2 linked regions of the Nitratifractor salsuginis DSM 16511 genome follow. The protein of the gene in region 1 interacts with the protein of each later gene in a pairwise test. Links are inferred from orthologs where the notes say so. Each region holds a gene or a part of one and is shown on either strand. Other genes may lie near its edges. The genes, in order: NITSA_RS05150 and def.

Region 1 (3,320 bases):
TCGACGACTACGACGATATCGATATCGAAGACCTGATCCCCAACGAGCCGATGGTCGTGACGATCACCCACCGGGGCTACATCAAGCGGGTACCGGTAAAACAGTATGAGAAGCAGCGCCGCGGCGGCAAAGGGAAAACAGCCGTCACCACCTATGAAGACGACTTCATCGAGCGCTTCTTCATCTCCAACACCCACGATACGCTGATGTTCGTCACCGACAAGGGCCAGCTCTACTGGCTCAAGGTCTACCGCATCCCCGAAGGCTCCCGTACCGCCAAGGGCAAGGCGGTGGTCAACCTGATCAACCTCGACAAGGACGAGAAGATCAAGGCGATCATCCCGACCCAGGATTTCAACGAGGACAAGAGCCTGGTCTTCTTCACCCGCAACGGCATCGTCAAGCGGACCAACCTGAGCGAATACTCCAACATCCGCAGCGTGGGTGTGCGGGCCATCAACCTGGACGAGAACGACGAGCTGATCGACGCCAAGATCATCAAGCCCGATACCAAGTGGCTCTTCGTCGTCACCAAGAAGGGAATGTGTATCCGCTTCCCCGTCAGCGACGTGAGGGAGATCGGACGGGTTGCCCGAGGAGTCACCGCCATCAAGTTCAAGATTGACGGCGACTATGTCTGCGGGGCAACCACCATCGAGAACGAAGAGGACGAGATCCTCATCGTCAGTGAAAAGGGGATGGGCAAACGGACACCCGCCAGCGAATACCGTGAGCAGAGCCGTGCCGGCAAAGGGGTCATCGCTATGAAGCTCACTCCCAAGACGGGTGATGTCGTCGGGGTGGTCTTCGTCGAAGAGGACAAGGACCTGATGTGCCTCACCAGCGCGGGCAAGATGATCCGGGTCGATATGCAGTCGATCCGCAGGGCCGGCCGGGCCACCTCCGGGGTTAAGATCGTCAATGTCGAGGGCAAAGACCGGGTGGTCAGCATCGCCAAATGCCCCAAAGAAGAGAAAGAGGAAGAGGAGATCGAGGCGGCCATCGAAGCGGCCGGGTCGAAATCGGAAAGCGACACCAAAAACAATGAACAAGGAAGCCTGATATGAGTCGTGCGTACAATATTGCCGTCGTCGGTGCCACCGGTGCCGTCGGTGAAGAGATCTTTCGGATTCTCGAAGAGCAGAACTTTCCCGTGGGGGAGGTCCTCCCACTCTCCAGCGCCCGCAGTGCCGGGGCGGAGATCGAATTCAAAGGCAAAAAATATAAAACGGAAGAGTTGACCGAAACCGTCTTCGACGGAAGGGATATCGACATCGCCTTCTTCAGCGCCGGCGGCAGCGTCTCGGCACGTTTTGCCCCCTATGCCGTGGAGGCGGGAGCGGTGGTCATCGACAATACGTCCCATTTCCGTATGGACCCCAGAGTCCCCCTGGTCGTTCCCGAGATCAACCCCGAAGATATCAGTATGTGGCGGGAGACGGGGATCATCGCCAACCCCAACTGCTCCACGATCCAGATGGTCCTGGCCCTCAAACCCCTCTATGATCTCTATGGCGGGATCGAGCGGGTCGATGTGGCCACCTACCAGGCCACCAGCGGTGCGGGAAAGAGCGGGATGGAGGAGCTGGTGCAGCAGATGCAGGACTTCTTCGCCTTCCGCCTCGACGAGAGCAAGCATGAAGCCTTCTTCCATCAGATCGCCCTCAACGTCATCCCCCAGATCGACTCTCCCCAGCCCAACGGCTATACGAGAGAGGAGATGAAAATGGTCAACGAGACCAACAAGATTTTGCATGCCGACCTCGCCGTCAGTGCCACCTGTGTGCGGGTGCCTGTGCTGCGCAGCCACAGCGAAGCGGTCACGGTCACCTTCCCCGAGCACGTGGAAGTGGATGTGGATAAAGTGCGCCTGGCTCTGAGCGAATTTCCCGATGTGGAAGTGCAGGATGATCTGGAGCACGGCATCTATCCTATGCCCATCACCGCCACCGATACGGACATTACCTATGTCGGGCGGATCCGCCGGGATCTCTTCGCACCCAATATCCTCCATATGTGGGTCGTCGCCGACCAGCTGCGTGTCGGTGCAGCCACCAACGCGGTGCGCATCGCCCAGAAATGGATCGAAATGGAGGAGGTGTAAATGCAGGATCATCCCGCAAAAGATGATCAGGGGCACCAAAAGCACGGGCCCCAATCCTGGATCGAAGCCGCTTTCGAGAGTGCGCTTTGGAGTACGCGTTTTTTCGTACTCCTGGCTGTCATCTTCAGTATGATCGGCGGCATAGCCCTCTTCATCGTCGCCAGTGTCGATGTCTGGCATGTCGCCGTTTCGGTCTTCGATACCTATCTCGGGGGGATCCATCACCAAAATTTCCACGAAAAGATCGTCGCCGAGCTGATCGGGGCGGTAGACCTCTATCTGATCGCCATTGTGCTTTTTATCTTCGGTTTCGGTCTCTACGAGCTTTTTATTTCCAAGATCGATGTAGCCGAGCGGAGTGCCGCCAGCCGGATTCTCGAGATCCACTCCCTCGACGAGCTCAAAGACAAACTGGCCAAGGTGATCATTATGGTGCTCATCGTCGGCTTTTTCAAACGGGCGATGCACACGACCTACGGCGGAGCACTCGATATGTTGATGCTTGCCGGAGCGATCTTTTTGTTGGCGCTGGCCTTCTATTTTATGCATAAGGGAGATTCTCACTGATGAGCGACAAAATCTTTATCGACGCCTGTTTCGGGCGCCCCACCCCCTATACCCCTGTCTGGATGATGCGCCAGGCAGGCCGCTACCTGCCCGAATACCGCAAAGTACGGGAAAAGGCCGGCACTTTCCTCGACCTCTGCCACAATCCCGAATTGGCGGCGGAGGTGACCCTGCAGCCTGTGGATATCGTGGGTGTGGATGCGGCGATCCTCTTCAGCGACATCCTCGTCGTCCCCAACGAAATGGGGATGAAACTCGATTTCGTCGCCGGGGAAGGCCCCGTTTTCGCCGATCCCATCCGCAGCCGTGAAGATCTCGACCGGCTCATCGGCGGCAAAGAGGCGGCGGAGAAACTCACCTACGTCTATGAAACGATCAAAATCGTCCGGGAGCGCCTGGCCGACGACAAAGCCTTCATCGGATTCGCCGGAGCCCCCTGGACCCTGGCGACCTACATGATCGAAGGCCAGGGGACCAAGACTTATACCCTCTGCAAAAAGATGATGTACACCGATCCCGAGCTGCTCCACGCCATTTTGCGCAAAGTGACCGATGTGGTAAAGCTCTATCTGGAGAAGCAGATCGAGTCCGGAGTGGACGCGGTGCAGATCTTCGACAGCTGGGCTTCGGCGATCGAACCGAGCAAATA
Region 2 (3,217 bases), 1.0 Mb from region 1 along the record:
CCCAAGATCGACGACGAGCTGGCCAAAGCGATCACCAAAAAAGAGGATGCGACTCTCGAGAGCCTCAAAGAGCAGCTGGCTGAGCAGATCCGCACCGAGAAGCTCAACAAGCTCTACAACGAAGAGCTCAAGCCCAAGCTGCTTGATGCGCTGGTAGAGGCGTTCGAATTCGATCTGCCCGAGAACATCGTAGAGCAGGAGATCGACAACCTGGCCAACCAGAAGGCCCAGAGCCTCTCCAAAGAGGAGCTCGAAGCGATCCAGGGCAATGCCGAAAAGATCGAAGAGCTGCGCGAGTCGGTCCGTGACGACGCGACCCGCAGTGTCAAAGCGACCTTCATCGTCGATGCCCTGGCCAAGAAAGAGAATGTGGATGTGAGCGATCAGGAAGTCAGCCAGGTGCTCTACTACGAAGCGCTGATGGCGGGCCAGGATCCCGAAGCCCTTCTGAAGTATTATCAGAAGAACAACCTCATCCCCGCCATCAAGATGGGGATGATCGAAGACAAGCTCTTCGGCAAGCTGCTCGACCTTGACAACGCCGGAAAGAAATAGTATTCTCACTCCAATCGCCGTTGCTGTCTTCGCGGGCGACGGCCTCTTTCTCAAATCGTTCAATCTTCCTGAATCAAAGGTATTTCTATGAGCTATATCCCCTATGTCATCGAACAGACCGGCCGCGGTGAACGCAGCTACGACATCTATTCCCGGCTCCTCAAAGACCGGATCATTATGCTCAGCGGCGAAGTCAACGACGCCGTGGCTTCGAGCATCGTAGCCCAGCTGCTCTTTCTCGAAGCCCAGGATCCCGACAAAGACATCTACTTTTACATCAACTCCCCTGGCGGAGTGATCACCAGCGGCTTTTCCATCTACGATACGATGAACTACATCAAGCCCGATGTCAGCACCATCTGCATCGGCCAGGCGGCGAGTATGGGGGCCTTTTTGCTGGCGTGCGGAGCCGAAGGCAAGCGCTACGCCCTGCCCAGCTCCCGCATTATGATCCATCAGCCCCTCGGCGGTGCCCAGGGCCAGGCGACCGATATCGCCATCCAGGCCAAAGAGATCCTGCGGATGAAGACCTATCTCAACAAGATCCTGGCCGAGAAGACCGGCAAGAGCGTCAAAAAGATCGAAAAAGATACCGAGCGGGACTACTTTATGAGCGCTGAAGAGGCTCAGGAGTATGGCCTCATCGATAAGGTTTTGACAAAAAGTTTTGTGGAGTAATCGAGTATGATTCGTGACATCGTCGTCTATCCCGACAAACGGCTCAAAGAGATCTCCCAGCCCGTGGAGCGTTTCGACGAGGAGCTTCATACCCTGCTGGACGATATGTACGAAACGATGATCGCCAAAAACGGGGTGGGCCTCGCCGCTATCCAGGTGGCTGTGCCCGTGCGGGCTTTGATCATCAATGTCCCCGTGGACACCGATTCGGAGGACCCCAGGGTCCAGCAGCCCAAAGAGAATACCCTGGAGGTGATCAACCCGGTGATTTTGGATGCCGAAGGGAAGACCCGCTATCAGGAGGGGTGCCTCTCGGTCCCGGGCTATTTCGAAGAGGTGGAGCGCTACAAGGCGGTGCGCATCGAGTATCAGGACCGCTACGGAGAAAAACACATCCTCGAAGATGACGACTTCCTCGCTATCGCTGTGCAGCACGAGATGGATCATCTCGAAGGCAGGCTCTTTATCGAGAAACTCTCCCTCCTCAAACGCAAAAAGTTCGAAAAAGAGTGGAAAAAACGCCTACGTGGGAAAAAATAGCCCGTTTGGGCCTCTTCTTTTTCTTATAGAAAATCTTTCACTCTGCCATTTCTCAGTGCATCCTGATCAAATCTGTGGATAATAACGCAATACCAACGAGGAAGAAGTATGAGTGAGAACCCCGTTCAAACGGAAGAGCTGATCGAAGAGCGTGTCGCCATCAATACCATCGCCAGTGCGACCCTCGAGGGAGTGACGGCGCGTCCCATTACCGTGGAAGCCACCTTCACCAAGGGTTTACCAGGCTTCAGCGTGGTCGGCCTTGCCGGAAACGATATTCAGGAGGCCAGGGAACGGGTCAAGGCGGCGCTCATCACCAATGGCTTCGTCTTCCCCCCGCTCAAGATAACCGTAAATCTTGCTCCGAGCGACTACCGCAAGTCCGGTACTCATTTTGATCTACCTATCGCTCTGCTGATCGCCCTCAACAAAGAGTCGATCGACCAGGAGGATCTCTATGTCTTCGGGGAACTTGGCCTCGACGGCCGGGTCAAAAGCAGCTCGCAGCTTTTCCCATTGATCCTTTCCCTTCGTCAGCAGGGGGTGATCAGGCGGGCGGTTGTCCCCAGGGAGGCGATGGCGTATCTCTCCCATATCCCCGGGATCGAGTATTGGCCGGTGGAGACCCTCCAGGAGGCGATCGGCCTGATGAAAGGTACCGGGATGGAGGGGGAGAAGCCCGAGAGTGCCTATGAAGGGGAATCGCTCCAAATTGGGGGGAAGAGCTACTACTATCTGCGGGAGTACCCCGAGGATTTTTCCGAAGTCAAAGGGCAGGAGGTGGCCAAGCGGGCGGCGTTGGTCGCGGCGGCGGGGATGCACAACTTCCTGATGGAGGGGAGCCCCGGCTGCGGCAAGAGTATGATCGCCAAGCGTCTGCGTCATATCCTGCCTCCGGTGAGTGAAGAGGAGATCCTGGCCATCGCCAAGCATCAATTCCTCGACGGACAGATCCCCGACTTCCAACCCAGGCGTCCCTACCGGGCCCCCCATCATACGGCGACGTCGGCTTCCATCTTCGGGGGAGGAAGCAATACGGCAAAGATCGGGGAAGTGGCTCTCGCCCACCACGGGCAGCTCTTTTTCGATGAATTGCCCCACTTTTCCAAAAATGTATTGGAGGCATTGCGAGAGCCTTTGCAGGATCGCCGGGTCCATATCGCCCGGGTCCACAGCAAAGTCAGCTATGAAGCCGATTTTATGTTCGTGGCAGCGATGAATCCCTGCCCCTGCGGCAATCTCCTGGCCCAGAGTCGGGTTTGCCGATGCAGCGAAGCGGAGATCAAACGCTACCGCAACCGCCTCTCGGATCCCTTCCTCGATCGGATCGATTTGTTTGTGACGATGCAGGAGGTGGAAGCCGGCGATAGAGGGAGTGTCGATTCGGCGACGATGCACCGCCAGGTGATCGAAGCTTTTCTCCGGCAGAAGGAGCGGGGGCAGG

The links.
Region 2: the proteins of NITSA_RS05150 (region 1) and def interact in binary tests that used the Escherichia coli proteins (3 or more experiments, as listed by UniProt). The link is inferred for Nitratifractor salsuginis DSM 16511 from one-to-one orthologs.

The regions. Positions count from the first base shown.
Region 1 is NC_014935.1:1,020,834-1,024,153, reverse strand. What follows is about bases 85-3,083. They hold NITSA_RS05150 (aspartate-semialdehyde dehydrogenase), read left to right. Parts: upstream 85-1,063; coding sequence 1,064-2,104; downstream 2,105-3,083. Other genes in these bases: hemE (uroporphyrinogen decarboxylase), read left to right, coding at 2,671-3,083; NITSA_RS05145 (YqhA family protein), read left to right, coding at 2,105-2,671; gyrA (DNA gyrase subunit A), read left to right, coding at 85-1,067. Outside these bases: more of gyrA, read left to right, coding at 1-84; more of hemE, read left to right, coding at 3,084-3,320.
Region 2 is NC_014935.1:10,977-14,193, forward strand. What follows is about bases 111-3,006. They hold def (peptide deformylase), read left to right. Parts: upstream 111-1,239; coding sequence 1,240-1,773; downstream 1,774-3,006. Other genes in these bases: tig (trigger factor), read left to right, coding at 111-555; clpP (ATP-dependent Clp endopeptidase proteolytic subunit ClpP), read left to right, coding at 643-1,233; NITSA_RS00060 (YifB family Mg chelatase-like AAA ATPase), read left to right, coding at 1,882-3,006. Outside these bases: more of tig, read left to right, coding at 1-110; more of NITSA_RS00060, read left to right, coding at 3,007-3,217. UniProt on the Escherichia coli protein: Removes the formyl group from the N-terminal Met of newly synthesized proteins. Requires at least a dipeptide for an efficient rate of reaction. N-terminal L-methionine is a prerequisite for activity but the enzyme has broad specificity at other positions.